DNA from 3 places in the Holdemania massiliensis genome. Region 3 is predicted to be linked to each of the others. Evidence: predicted binding sites of a transcription regulator. Region 3 holds the regulator's gene; each other region holds the start of a gene.

Evidence for each region. The regulator HrcA, encoded in region 3, represses chaperone genes, less so after heat shock. The targets are predictions, from matches to a motif close to TTTTAGCACTNNNNNNNNNNNAGTGCTAAAA.
Region 1: the regulator HrcA is predicted to act here: its motif matches at 2,357-2,387, upstream of MCG46_RS00700 (Hsp20/alpha crystallin family protein).
Region 2: the regulator HrcA is predicted to act here: its motif matches at 2,880-2,910, upstream of MCG46_RS03730 (co-chaperone GroES).

What each region holds. Positions count from the first base shown of each region.
Region 1 is NZ_JAKNTK010000001.1:151,170-156,206, forward strand. It holds gene MCG46_RS00685 (MATE family efflux transporter) at 1-1,127, shown strand, start outside; gene MCG46_RS00690 (hypothetical protein) at 1,157-1,789, shown strand; gene MCG46_RS00695 (YdeI/OmpD-associated family protein) at 1,909-2,334, shown strand; gene MCG46_RS00700 (Hsp20/alpha crystallin family protein) at 2,466-2,885, shown strand; gene MCG46_RS00705 (Hsp20/alpha crystallin family protein) at 2,955-3,371, shown strand; gene MCG46_RS00710 (manganese efflux pump MntP family protein) at 3,657-4,229, shown strand; gene MCG46_RS00715 (TetR/AcrR family transcriptional regulator C-terminal domain-containing protein) at 4,240-4,815, shown strand; ZMP/ZTP riboswitch at 4,907-4,987, shown strand; gene MCG46_RS00720 (phosphoribosylaminoimidazolecarboxamide formyltransferase) at 5,029-5,037, shown strand, end outside.
Region 2 is NZ_JAKNTK010000001.1:806,454-811,490, reverse strand. It holds gene MCG46_RS03740 (DUF6531 domain-containing protein) at 1-518, opposite strand, end outside; gene groL (chaperonin GroEL) at 928-2,550, opposite strand; gene MCG46_RS03730 (co-chaperone GroES) at 2,576-2,857, opposite strand; gene MCG46_RS03725 (aldo/keto reductase) at 3,177-4,106, shown strand; gene MCG46_RS03720 (hypothetical protein) at 4,295-4,789, shown strand; gene MCG46_RS03715 (ABC transporter ATP-binding protein/permease) at 5,016-5,037, shown strand, end outside.
Region 3 is NZ_JAKNTK010000001.1:2,308,343-2,313,379, forward strand. It holds gene dnaK (molecular chaperone DnaK) at 1-1,788, opposite strand, end outside; gene grpE (nucleotide exchange factor GrpE) at 1,826-2,506, opposite strand; gene hrcA (heat-inducible transcriptional repressor HrcA) at 2,499-3,524, opposite strand; gene MCG46_RS10630 (hypothetical protein) at 3,688-4,602, shown strand.

The sequences.
Region 1 (5,037 bases), 2.2 Mb from region 3:
TGGGAGAAAAACGCCGGGAGGAAGCCAACATTGCGGCCAATACCGGAATCGTTCTGTCATTAATCAACATGGCGCTGTGCATGTTTGTCGGACTGTTTCTGGCCAAGCCTTTTGTCGGCTTGTTTACCACCGACGCCGCGGTTTTTGAGATGGGTTCGCAGTATTTGATGATCGTCATGATTTTCTCAGTCGGCGTGATGATTGAGATGACCTGTTCACGAGTGCTGCAGGCAACCGGCAACATGATCGTACCGATGCTTTCGCAGCTGATCGGCGCGATTACTAATATCATTCTGGACCCGATCTTCATCTTCGGCTACTTCGGCGTTGCGAAAATGGGCGTTGCCGGAGCGGCGGTGGCAACGGTCATCGGTCAGATCCTGGCGATGATCTTTGTGTTGATCGTTTTGAAAGTCGGAACGCATGAAGTTGATATCGCACCCTGGCGGCACCATCCGCAAATGCAGGCGGCCAAGGATATCTACCGCGTTGGAATTCCAACGTTTGTCATGAACGCAATCGGCTCCCTCACCACGACAGCGATGAACGCCATTCTGATGAGCTTTTCCGCAACGGCAGTGGCAGTGCTGGGAATCTATTTTAAGCTTCAGTCGTTTGTTTTTATGCCGATTTTCGGGTTAAACCAGGGCGCGATGCCGATCCTGGGCTACAATTACGGCGCGGGGGATGAAAAACGTTTTACTCGCACGCTCGTCTTATCCTTCGGCGTGGCCGTGGCGATCATGTTAGCCGGCACGGTTCTGTTCTGGACGATGCCGGAAATGCTTTTGAAGCTGTTTAACGGTTCTGATCAGATGCTGAAGCTGGGCAGCTATGCGCTCAGAATTCTGGCGCTGTGCTTCCTGCCGGCTGCCTGCAGCATCATCATGACCACGATGTTTCAGGCGTTGGGCAAAGGCTTGATGAGTTTGGTCATGTCGCTGTTGCGCCAGTTGGTTTTCATCATTCCGATGGCCTGGATTCTCGGCCAGCTCGGCGGACTGAGCGCCGTTTGGTTCTGTTATCCAGCCGCCGAAGTGTTGGTGGCGGTGATCTTTATCCCGATAGCCTTAAAAACGATTAAACGCAGTTTTAATGCAGAACGCCGTGAAAATGGGGCATACTGAAAAAGCACGATCCAAAGCAAGGTGATAAAATGAAAAAAGCATGTTCTGTTCTGTATGGCGCTTCCGCCGTTTTGATGATCTACAGTACGATCTTTCAGCTGCAGCATCAGCTCTATGCGAAGCTGGGCTATCTTGTCCTGGCCCTCGGCGTTCAGCTGATCGGCCCGCTTGTTGTCAAAGCCCTCAAGCTGAAAGAGGCTTGGGGATTGTTGTTCTGGGCGCAGCTGTTTATCGCTGTGGCGATGATCATCGGCAATACCCTGAACGGTTATGCCATTCCTTACTTCGATAAAGTGCTGCATTTCAGCTCCGGCATCCTGATCTGCGCGGTGATCACGCTGGTCTATTGCTGGCTGAAACAAAGCTGGACGGAAAGCACGCCGCGTGATTATCTTCTAAAATGCTTATCCATTCAGGGAATCAACATGATGATAGCCTTTCTCTGGGAATGCTTTGAATTCGCCTGTCTGATCTTTCTCAATATCGACGCGATTAATCACTATACCCAAGGCGTTTACGATACGATGACCGACATGATCGTCTGCTTCTTAGGCGGTCTGGTCTTTCTGTTTTTGCTTACGCGCAGCGAACGCAAAGGGAAAAAAGATCCGCTGCTGCATTCACTTGAAACGTTTTATAAAACCAACCTGCAAGGCCGCTGAGGCCTTTTCTTTTTGAAAAATACACGTTGAGAGATCCGCGGCCCATTCTGAAATGGAAACAAAAAAGCAAAATAAATCTTTGAACGCCGAGGCATACTAGAGGCCAGGAGGAAATCAGGATGCAGATTGAAGGAATAATTCACAATACACCCCAGCCCTATCTTGAGCTTGCGGCGGATGCGGCGCTGCCGGAAGGACCGCTGATCATCATGCTTCAAACTCAGCTGTTTAAACAGAAGGCAGAAAGAAAAGGACAAATCTGGACGCTGGAACTTCCGGAGGAAGTCTGTTCACAATCTGAGCTTACCGAAGGCAAAACGGTCAGCCTGTGGCTGGAACCAGAATCCGGTCACAGTTTGGCAGAATGTCCGCAGGCCTTACAGGAAGCACTCTTAGCCAACCGCAGTGCCTGTTATTTTTTTCAGCTGCTGGATCCGGAGCAGCGCGGGCGTATTATTCATTATGCGGAACAAGGGGTGGAAGATCAGCGCATTCGGCGGATCGACAAAATTGTTGCGATGCTCTATGAACGACGCACTTTGTGAACTTGTGAAATTAAATGAAGAAAATTAGCACTAACTACTTGACAGTGCTAAATAATGTGATATACTAAAATTGCAAGTTGGGAAAGACCCAATAAGCCAGGAATAAGACAGATAGAAAGAGGCGATTCAAGATGAGATTTGTACCGAACACCTGGATGGACAGCTTGGCCGACGAGGTTCTTAAGGATCCATTTTTCAGAAAGAATACTGTCCCGGCTGTCATGAAAACCGATATTCGCGAACGAGAAGATGGGTATCTTCTGGATATTGAGCTTCCTGGATTTAAAAAGGAAGAAATCAAAATGGAGCTGGAAGACGGCTATCTGACCATCGCAGCCGCGCACACAGCAAGCAGCGAGGAAAGAAGTGAACAAGGCAAGCTGGTGCGTCAGGAACGTGTCAGCGGCAGCTGCACCCGGACTTACTTTATCGGTGAAGAAATGAACGTCGAGGACATTAAGGCTCGTTATGAAAATGGTGAGCTGAAGGTCTTCGTACCGAAAAAAGACCCGCAGGTCATGCAGACCAAGAAAACGATTTCCATTGATTAACTTCTCTGAGCGATCAGAGTTCAGATCAGGCAGTATCGCATAAGTTGAAAACAGAAAGAGGTGTGATGTATGAGATTACTACCAAGAATGATGTTTGACGACTTCTTTGATGACATGTTTGATGAACCTTTGCTCCATCGCAATGCGATCACCGCAATGCGCTGCGACATTCGTGAGAAGGACGGCAGCTATCTGCTGGATATTGAGCTGCCAGGCTATACCAAAGAAGATATTAAGATGGATTTGGAAAACGGCTATCTGACCGTATCCGCGCTTCGCAATACCAGTAAAGAAGAAAAGGACGATCAGGGCAATGTGATCCGCCAGGAACGTGTCCAAGGCTCCTGCTCCCGCAGCTTCTATGTCGGCGAAGCGATCACGCCGGAAGACATCAAAGCGCACTATGACAACGGTGAATTGAAGATTGTTCTGCCGAAGAAAGACGCGCCGGCAGTGGAAACGAAAAAGACCATCATGATTGAATAATCTAATCTTTAAATCAGCGGTATCCTGGATTCCGCTGGTTTTTTCTTTGTTCAGTTTGGCAATGAACCCAATCAGAAATAAATGAGATCCAAGGTCAAGGGCAGAGGATCAGTCTGCCGCGCTTTTAGTCAGCCGTCAGCCGGATATTTGCGGCTTGGATCAGGCAAGGGAAAGCACAGTACTTATTCTATAAGGAAGAATTGACAGAATCTGATGATTGTCTATCGCTTCCTCCGTCACCATCGGCTATACTTGGACTGTAAACCGTAGAGGAGGGAAAATCAGGTGAATACAATCGAAATCCTAGTCACCTGCCTGGCTTTGTCGCTGGATTGCTTTGTGGTTATGATGGCGCGGGGCGCCGTGATGAATCCGCAGGAACACCGCCGCTCGCTGATTAACAGTTTTATCTTTGCCGGATCGAGCCTGCTGATGATCGTCTTGGGATCGCTGGCCGGTTCCCTGATCAAGAGTCAGCTTGTGCTGCATGTCAATCAGGTGATCGCAGCGCTGATCCTGTTTGCCCTAGGCTGCTTCCTGTTAATTCAGGCCTTTCGGCAAAAAGCCTTTGAAGAACGTCATGATGACAGTTTTAATTACAAAAAAGTCTTATTCCTGGGATTGATCACCAGTGTTGATGTTTTCCTGTTGGGAACCTGCATGACCTTGCTGCAGGCAGATGCCTTTCAGGTGTGCTTAATTTCCACATTGGTAACGCTGGCTTGCGTGGAATTGGGACAGCAGATCGGCTATCGTTTAGGTCTGGCCTATCGCCGGACCATCTTTACAGCCGGCAGCGTGATTCTCTTTCTGATCAGCCTTAAGGTTCTTTTCCAGGTGCTGACGCATCTGCGCTAGGGGGGAGATCATGGAAAAACGGGGGATGATGAAACGCTTTCTGGCAGAAAGCCTGAAAGAGCTCATGCTGCAGAAAAGCTTTGAAAAGATCACGATTAAGCAAATCTGCGATAAAACCGGCGTCATCCGCGCCACGTTTTATAATTATTTTGAAGACAAATACGCAGCTTTAAGTTATATCATTTATCTGGATACTGTCGATACAGCGCTTCCTTATATAGAAAAGAAGCAATTCCAGCAGGCGGTCAAAGCGATGCTTGATAAATTCGTGGAAAGTCGTGAATTTTATCAAATTGCTTTCCGGATCACCGGTCAGAACAGCTTTTCGGATCTGTTTGAAGAAAACGTTCAGCAGTTATTTGCGGAGATGTTCCGCCGTTACGGTCGGACCGAAAAGCTGGGAACGATGACCGAAGATGAACTCGCTGGCTATTTCGGCAACAGTTTATGTTACACGGTCAGTCACTGGCTGTGCCGCAATCGAAACATGGACAGTGAAACATTTTTAAAGCAGTATGGAGCCGTTCTGACCAGTTCCGTCTTTGATTTTCTCGATATGCCTCAAGGCAGTGCCAGCGGTTTGTAAGCCTTCGTGAGAGAAAATAATCGAACTGTCTGAAATGTGGAAAACTTCATGGAAGAAGGCTTGACAGGGGAGTGGAAGCGTGATAATTTTTAAACAGTTAACCGACTGACGGAAGTGGAATTGACCACAGGGAAGTTAATGCAGAACAGAGCCGACCGTCTGGGCCATTAAGGACCAGCAGTGCGGCTTTTTTTCGTAAAAGGAGGAAAAAAGATGAAAGAG
Region 2 (5,037 bases), 1.5 Mb from region 3:
TCCTGATCGTTTAATGAAAAAATCGTTTTATCTGTGGAAGGTGTTACGGATGGCGTTGTTGTAGGCGTAGCCGTCACTCCCGGAGTGCTGCTTGGCGAAACGGTTGGAATGAGAGTCGGTTCAATTGTTGGTGTTGGACTTGGCGTATCAGGTTCAATACTTTCCTGAGGCTCTAAGGTCGGCAAAATCTCCGGTGTTTCTGCCGGTTCAGGCTGCTGAGTTGGTTCTGCAGTTGGCTCTGGTGTCAGTTCTGGATTTTCAGGTTCTTGTGTAGGTTCAGGCGTTGTCTCAGAATCAGAAGGTTGGCCTGATATTGTATCATCAGGTACTTCTTCATTTGTTGTTAGCCTTGATTCTTTTCTTCCCTGGTTAACTTCTATTGTTTGATAACCTTGTGTCGGCTTTAAGCGAACGCGATTATTTTCAGCTTGAGCAACAATTGCAGCATCATTGATTTGGATTGTCAACAAACAGATGATTAAAATACATTCCAAAACTTTTTTTACTCTCTTAAACATTTTTTCTCCCCTTATTTCTTTTTATGGTCTTTTAATAAAAAACAAAAAATCATCTTCGCAGATAAAATTTAATATACTTAATAATATTAAACATTGTTATTCCCCCTGTAAGCCCTTACTAAGGTAAATTATTATAAAGTGAAACTCTTGTCAAACAAAATTTCATAAAGATATAGGGAATGTTCAGAATGTAATATTTAAAGAAATATATATAAATAGAAATAAGGGTGGATAAAACTAGAAATGTAATAATTTTATCACTGCTAAAAATGAATTATGAAATATATTTCACAATTCGTAAAACTAATTTTAATTGATAGTTTTGAAATCATGAATGAAACAATAAAAAAACAGACAGCACTGGGGGATGTGCTGTCTGCCTGGAACTCAATGTTATAGGAATGAAGGCTTAGTACATGCCGCCTTCAGGCATAGCTGGAGCTGCTGGAGCATTCTTTTCCGGCAATTCAGCGACCGCCGCTTCGGTGGTGATGAACAGGGCTGAAATCGAAGCTGCATTCAGCAGAGCGTTGCGAGTAACCTTTGTCGGATCCACAATACCAGCTTCAAACATATCGACCCATTCACCCTTCTTCGCGTCAAAGCCGATGTTCTTGCCTTCTGTCAGCTGACGGGAAACAATCTGATCCCCATCATAACCAGCGTTTTCCGCAATCTGGTACAACGGTTTAACGATGGCTTCAAAGACGGCACTGATACCCTTCTGTTCGTCGGATGTTTCACCCTTCAGCTCATCGCGGTATTCACGGTAGATGGAAGCCAGAGCTGCGCCGCCGCCGATGACGATGCCTTCCATGACTGCCGCTTTCGTTGCATTCAGAGCATCTTCAATTCTCAGCTTCTTTTCTTTCATTTCACTTTCTGTCGCAGCGCCAACCTTGACAATCGCAACACCGGTTGTCAGCTTCGCCAGACGTTCATTCAGACGCTTCTTGTCGTATTCCTGCGTTGTATTTTCAATCTGCTGCTTCAATTCTGCAATCCGATCGTCAATTTTTTCTTTCTCACCAGTTCCGCCGACAATCGTCGTGTCGTCTTTCTTAACGACAACCCGATTTGCGTGACCGAGATCTTCAATTTCGCCGTCTTTCAGCTCCATGGCCAGATCCTTGGCGAAATACTTCGCACCGGTAACAATTGCGATATCTTCCAGCATGGCCTTCTGATTGTCGCCGAAGCTTGGCGCCTTGGTGCAGACTACATTGAAGGTGCCTCTTAACTTATTCAGAACCAGCGTTGCAACGACTTCCTGATCAATATCATCAGCAATGATCAATAACGGCTTGTTGGTCTGAACGATCTTTTCCAGCAACGGCAGAACTTCCTGGATCGTGTTGATCTTCTGATCTGTTACTAAGATATATGGATTATCCAGCACGGCTTCGTTCTTTTCCCGGTTGGAAACCATGTATGGGCTGATGAAGCCTTTGTCATACTGAAGACCTTCAACCGTTTCCAGCTCCGTTTCAAAGCCATTGGATTCATCCACGGTAATTACGCCTTCACGGCCGACCTTTTCCATCGCTTTGGCAATGATTTCGCCGACTTCCGCATCCCCGGAAGAAATCGCCGCAACCTGGGCAATATCCTGGTTGGTTTCAACTTTATGCGTCTGTTCCAGCAGCTTGTCGGCAATGAACTTCGCGGCTTTTTCCATACCGCTTCTCATCAGAACCGGATTGGTTCCTTTTTCAACGCTGCTCATGCCTTTGTGGATCATCGACTGTGCCAAAAGCGTCGCGGTTGTTGTGCCGTCGCCAGCTGTATCGTTGGTCTTGGACGCTACTTCCAGAACCAGCTTGGCGCCCATGTTTTCAATTTTATCTTCACATTCGATTTCTTTTGCGATCGTAACACCGTCATTGGTAATCAGCGGTGAACCATAGCTTCTTTCCAGAACAACATTACGGCCTTTCGGACCCAATGTAATTTTGACCGTATCGGCCAGCGTGTCGACGCCCTTCATCATTGCAACGCGGGCATCTTTAGAAAAACGGACTTCCTTCGCCATATTCTCATTCCTCCTTATTTTTTATTTATTCAATTACAGCCATGATCTTGGATTCCTGGACTAACAGATATTCCACACCGTCGATCTTGACTTCTGTTCCGCCGTACTTTTCGTAGATAACACGGTCGTTGACTTTGACGCAGCAATCTACATGCTTGCCGTCAACTTCATGTCCGCCGTTGACTGCCAGCACCTTGCCGACGGTCGGTTTTTCTGTGTTTTTGTCAGTCAGGATAATCCCGCTGGCGGTTTTTTCTTCTGCCTTTTCTTTCTCTAAGAGCACAAAATCATTACATGGTCTAATCATCGTAATTCCTCCTTATCGCTCACCTTAGCACTCTTGCTTCATCAGTGCTAGCACTTATTATTATAGTCTGCCAAGCTTCTTTGTCAACACTTCTTCGCGACTTTCTGCAAGAAATTCTAAATTGACAGGCTGTGTTCTAAGTCTATCGTACAGAAACAGCGAAGCTTCGCCCTTTTTGACAGCTGAACAGATAATCAATCCTCAAGGAACCACGCCGAAGCAGGCCGTTTCAGTCACAGGTTTTAAAACTGAAGCTGCCTGATGAATTCCCTTTCCTTCGCTGACAATGATATAATGAGAAAAAGTCAGGAGGAAACATATGCTGAAAAGAAAACTAGGAAAAACAGGATTGGATGTTTCGGCGGTGGGCATGGGAACCTGGAACATTGGCAATCAATGGGGCGAGCTGGATGAAAAACAGGTTTACGATACAATTCAGACCGCTTACAACCAAGGTATTACCGTTTTTGATACAGCGGATGCATACGGCATCCCTGGAGGCTGTTCGGAGGAGCGGCTGGGACAAGCCTTAAAAGGCTTGCGTGAAAATGTCGTCTTCATCTCCAAATTCGGCAACTGGGCCAAACGTTTCGGCGGAGCGATGCAGTTTACCTGTGGCGATATCGTGATCGAAGCCTGCCACGCTTCGCTGTTTCGCTTACAGACAAATTACCTGGATGTTGCGCTGTGTCATCTCAATGATTTAAAACCGGAGGAAGTCGAGCCCTGGCTGGATGGACTGGATGAGCTGAAACGGCGGGGATTGATCCATCATTATGGAATCTCAACGGATGATCTGAATGTCCTGAAAGAATTTAACCGCCGCGGCAGCTGCGAGGTGGTTGAGCTGGATTATTCGCTGATCAACAAAGCCCCGGAAACCAACGGCATGCTGGACTACTGCCTGAATAACAACATCGGCGTGCTTGTCCGCGGCCCATTAGCCCAAGGCATTCTTTCTGGTCATTATACCCGTGAAACACACTTCACGGACACGATCCGAACTCCGTTCAATGAAGGCGGCAGTGCCCGTGAGGTTTATCTGCAGAAAATGGACCGCTTAGACCGGATCATCGCCGCTGTAGGCCGTGAAAATCTGATCGAAACCAGTCTGCGCTATATTCTTAACCATCCTTGCCAACCTGTCGTTATTCCCGGGGCCAAGTCGCCAAAGCAAGCCGCCGCTAACGCCGCTGCCGGCAGCGCTTTATTAGAAGACGAATTATACGCCAAACTGAAAGCCTGTTAAGACACTTCCATATTATTCTTTTAATTCCTGCCCATCGGCGAATTCCGATGGGCTTTTTTTATGCCCGAATTTTTAACAGATCATTGCAAAAATCGATCAGATACGATAACCTGAAATCAGGACATCGGACATTTCATCAGCTTGTATAGGATTGAGAAATGACAAAAAGAAAAAGGAGGTTCTTAATTATGCTTTCCCGAAAACTAATCTGCTTTATGCTTAGCCTGCTTCTGCTTTCTGCCTGTGGATCCAAGAAAAGTGCGCTGGGAGCTGAAATTTCAAAAACACCTGAACCTCTGGTTATTGACGAAACGCAGCTGGAGCGTTTGAGTGAGATGGAAGATGACTACTATCTGTTATTCTGCGATGAAAAGGATACCGTTCACGGCTGTTCGATCCTCTTAAAAGAAATCGCTAATTGCACACTGAACAATCCAAGCGCACTCTATGTCTTTTATATGGAACCCATCCTTTGGTTTACCCGGCTTCCTGACACCACTGAAGACTATGAGAAAATCTTTGAGGAGGGCATGGAATCTTTCAGTGCGTTCTTTTCCAAACAGCGATTGAGAAGTATCCCTGCTCTGCAGCATCGTTCACAGAAGAAAATTACAGATTCCTTTTATCTGTTAAATACCGAGAATACGCTGCAGGATCTTCCCGCATGGCTTGAAGCTCAATAAAAGCAGACATTCATTTCTGCGAGAATCTAACTCTGGCTCAGCCCCTGTGAATCCTGAAGAAAATGCAAATCATTGTTAGCTTAATTTAACTTTTTGATTGACAAACTGGTTAATCAGTGTTAAATTTCATCATGTTGAAGATAAAAAGAACGCGGGTACATTATCCGCATTCTTTTTAAGCTTAATGTTATCTTAAGTTAACATTTTGATGGGAGGAGTTTTCTCAATGATGATCAATAAACGACTGA
Region 3 (5,037 bases):
GGCATCGACGACATTGTCATCCTGAGCGTCTGTGCCCGCATCAGCGCCCTGGGCACCCGCCTGCTGCTGATACATCGCCTGAGCCATATCGTTGGCTGCCTTTTCAAGCTGATCCATCTTGGTTCTCAGTGTATCCATATCATTGTTATCGATCGCTGTGCGCAGTTCATCACGCAGTTTCTTGACTTCTTCCTTCTGCTGATCCGTAACATTCGCATTTTCCGTATTCAACGTTTCGTCAATCTGATTGATGAAGGCTTCCGCACGGTTCTTCAATTCGATTTCCTCTTTGCGCTTATCGTCTTCAGCCTTGTGATCTTCAGCCTCACGAACCATCCGATCGATTTCTTCATCGCTCAATCCTGAAGAGTTGGAGATGGTAATCGACTGGGATTTGCCTGTTCCCTTATCTTTTGCGGAAACATGGACGATACCGTTAACGTCGATGTCGAAAGTGACTTCGATCTGCGGAACACCGCGGCGGGCCGGAGCGATTCCGCCTAACTGGAAGTTGCCTAAGGTCTTGTTATCATTGGCCATTGGACGTTCGCCCTGCAGAACATGGATATCTACAGCCGGCTGATTGTCCGCTGCCGTCGAGAAGACCTGGCTCTTGGATGTCGGGATCGTTGTATTTCTTGGGATCAGCACGGTCATGACGCCGCCCAGCGTTTCAATACCTAAGCTTAATGGTGTAACGTCCAGCAGCAGAACATCCTTGACATCACCGCTGATGACGCCGCCCTGGATCGCTGCGCCTAAGGCTACAACTTCATCCGGGTTGACAGAACGGTTCGGCTCCTTGCCTAATTCCTGACGAACAGCTTCCTGAACGGCTGGGATTCGGGTAGAACCGCCGACTAACAGAACCTGATCAATATCATTCTTGGTTAAACCGGCATCCTTTAAGGCCTGACGGACCGGAATAACAGTGCGGTCGACCAGTGACTTAGTCATGGAATCAAACTGAGCACGAGTTAATGTGGCTTCAAAGTGCAGCGGTCCGGCTGCCCCAGCGCTGATAAACGGCAGGGAAATCTGTGTCTGAACCATCCCGGACAGATCCTTCTTCGCTTTTTCCGCCGCTTCCTTCATTCTCTGCAGCGCCATCCGATCCTGTTTCAGATCAATGCCATTTTCTTTTCTGAACTGATCTGCCATCCAGTCGACAACGACGTTATCAAAATCATCGCCGCCTAAGTGGTTGTCACCGGCTGTGGCCAAAACTTCAAATGTGCCGTCAGCCAGATCCAGGATGGAGACGTCGAAGGTTCCGCCGCCTAAGTCAAAGACGAGAACTTTCTGTTCTTTATCGGTCTTATCGATACCGAAGGCCAGCGCAGCTGCTGTCGGTTCGTTGATGATTCGTTCGACTTCCAGACCAGCAATCTTGCCGGCATCTTTGGTCGCCTGACGCTGCGCATCGTTGAAGTAAGCCGGAACGGTGATGACCGCCTTGTCGACCTTCTCCCCCAGATAGCTTTCAGCGTAATCCTTCATATAACCTAAGATCATTGCGGAAATTTCCTGCGGTGTATATTCCTTGCCGTTGAGCTGAACTTTTTCGTTCGTCCCCATTTTCCGCTTGATTGAAATGACAGAATCCTTGTTGGTGACAACCTGACGTTTTGCCGCATCGCCGACGATCCGTTCGTTATTCTTAAAAGCGACAACGGACGGCGTTGTCCGGTTGCCTTCCGGATTGGTGATTACTTTGGCTTCATTGCCTTCCATGACGGCAACACAGCTGTTGGTTGTACCTAAGTCAATACCGATAATTTTTCCCATAATTGAAATCCTCCTTATTTATTTGTTTTCTACTTTTTTATTCGCTGACCTTGACCATCGCGGCGCGCAGAATCCGATCTTTTAACAGATAGCCCTTCTGCAGGACCTCGACGACCTGGTTGGGTTCAGCACCTTCCACCGCTTCCATCATCAATGCCTGATGGAAATTCGGATCAAACTCTTTGCCCAGCGCTTCGATCTCGCTCACGCCTTCTTTCGTCAAAGCATGAATGAGCTGCTGATAAATCATTTCAACACCTTTGCGGTAACTTTCCGTCTCCGGGGTCGGCTCAATCGCCAGCGCCCGTTCCAGATTATCCAAAACCGGCAGGATATCCAACGCAAAGCTTTGGATCCGGTATTTCCGGGTCTGCTCGGCTTCCTGCTGGAGCCGGCGGCGTGTATTCTCCGTATCGGCGTAAGCCTTCAGATATTCGTTTTTGAGCCGAACATTCTCACCTTCCAGCTCGCTGATGCGGGTTTTCAGTTCTTCAATTTCATTTTTCTTGGAGAAAAAGCCTTTCTTTTTCTCCTCTTTTTTGTCTTCCTTTTTTTCTTCCTGCGAAGCGTCAGACGCAACTTCCACTGCTTCTTCCGCAACCTCTTTCGACATTTCTTCTGCCGTCTGCGGCTGTTCTGCAGCTTCACCTTCCGGTGTTGGATTCGGTTTCACGTCTTCCTTCATCGTTTCTTTTTTCATTTCTTCCTGGTTACTCATGGCTGCCTCCTTTTCCGTATAAACTCTCGATCGACTGACTGACCAGTTCCAGCAGCGAAACAATTCTGTCGTAATCCATTCGGGATGGACCAAAGACCATCAGCTGGCCTTCCTCATCACCGCCGAGCTTGAATTTACTGGTCACAACAGCCATGTCATTCACCCAAACCAGCTGCGCGTTTTCATTCATCTTTAACGCCAGCTCTGAATTGGCAGTCATTCCGATCTGCCGCCACAGGCTTGGATTTTCCATCATGGCCATCAATTCCTTCAGCTTTTCAATATCGGCAAATTCCGGCTGATACAACATATTGTTCTGACCGCTGAAATACACATTTTCACTGGCAAACTTGACGAAGGCATTGACAAACGCCTGAAACAACATCTCATGCCGCTTGACATGCGCTGCCAGGATCGGTTTGATCGAATCCATCTTATCGACAACATCTTTGATCAAGGTGCCCTTCAATCGGTCGTTCAGAATCTGGCAGCAGGTTTGAATATCTTCTACTGACAGGTCGTCGTCGAACTGGAACGTCCGGTTCTCCGTATGTCCCAGATCGGTAATAAAGACTGCCACAGCACTTCGGTTGCTGATCGGGAACAGCTTGACATGCTCCAGTCGCTGCCGGCTGGCATCCGGCCCCAGAACCCCTGAAGTCAGATTGGTCATCTGCGAGAGAATGTTGCAGCTCTCACGGATCGCATCATCCAAATTCAATGGCTTGCTGGCCAGCTGCTGACGAACAGCCACTTCCAGCTGATGCTCAAGCTTGTGTTCCATCAGATGTTCGCAATAAAACTTATACCCTTTTGTGGAAGGCACGCGGCCGCTGGAGGTATGGGTCTTTTCGAGCAGGCCCATTTCTTCCAGAACCATCATATCATTGCGAATCGTTGCGCTGGAGTAAGGGAGCTGATACTTTTCCATCAGAGTCTTGGAACCGACCGGCTCGGCTGTCTGAACGAACTCATCGACAATCGCCTTGAAGATTTCAATCCGCCTCGGTGTCAGCATCTCCTCGCCTCCTTTAGCACTCTTTCCCGATGTCTGCTAACAGTATAATCCAGCTTGTTAGCACTGTCAAGTCAAAAGTGCTAATATTTTTCAAGTTTTCAAGCTTTTCGCAGTTCGTTTTTCAAGTAGATGCTCATACACTTCAACAGGAGGCTTTTTGCCTATGAAAAAAGGAATGACCCTCATTTTTTTTGCTCTGCTGGCCGCCTTGCTTTATTATGGGTCGGTCACCTATCAAGCGTCCTGCCAGGCCCTGGCCATCTGGTTCGAGAAGCTTGTTCCCTCTTTATTTGCCGCGATGGTTGTCATCCGGATTCTGGATGGACAGGGATTGCTGCGCGCCGTATCCCGGCGGCTGTTCGGGTTTACCGAAAGCTTGTTTCATATTTCCCCGGATGCTTTTTCACTTGTCTTCGCTTCCTTTTTCCTCGGTTCCCCAGCGGGACAGATCCTGATTGATGATTATGTTGAAAGCGGGCGTCTGACACAGACAGAAGGAAAAAGATTAGCCTGCTGTGTCACCGTCAGTACTCCCTCGTTTGTTCTGATCACCTGCGGTTCAGTCTTACTTCAGTCTTTTCAATATGGTTTGATGATCTGGCTGGCAGAATTTTTTGCGGTGATGCTGCTGCTGTTTTTTACCCGCAGCACGCCGGTCACATTGCAGTTAGATTCAAGCCGCGAAGTTTGCAGTCTGTTTGAGAACCTGAAAGAGGCTGTTGTTCAGGCGGGGATCAGCTTGTATTTCATCGGCGCTTATTTATTGTTAACCTTAGTGCTGCTGAATCTGCTGACGATGAAGCTGCCGACCTCATGGCTGCTGCCGATTCAATGTGCCACCGAGTTTTCATTAGGCACAAATAATTTGGCCCTGCTGCCCTTAGCACCTTGGATCAAAGCCCTGCTGATGACACTGGTACTGGGCTTTGCCAGCTTCAGTGTTCATCTTCAGGTGCTCTCCCTCACGCCCCACCTCAAGCTCGCTTATCCCCGGTATTTCAGCTTCCGCCTTTTGCAGATGGGCTTGGCAGGCGGTGTATTTTTACTCTTGCAACTGCTGCAGCTGTGGCGGAGCTGACTTCTTAAGGTCTTTTCCATAAGATCATCCCCAAGAAAAGCCAGCGTTCTTTATCCGCTTCGTCCATGAAATTCATTATTCATTGAACCTGCGTGGCTTTTTCTTCCGTTTTCGACTGTGTAATCATCCAAGTCGCCGCAACTCATGCTCAGTGAACGGATGATCCTTAATTAAATAGTAAAGCAAGTTCGCAGCTTTCTTCTCAATATTTGGATATCGCTTCTGCTCAAAAACGTTTTGGTAAGCTGCAGCTGAAATTCCTTCCCGTTTTCCTTACAATGAACTATCCTGGAAGCTTCTTTTCCAACTGCTGAGATATCCGAGATCGTTGCAGAATCCAGGTTATGATCTTTCAGCATCTTTTTAATATGGAAGCCTATAACCCATTTAAGTTCGTTTCATCATTTTCTCTTTTTACAGTTTCACAAAAAAAGT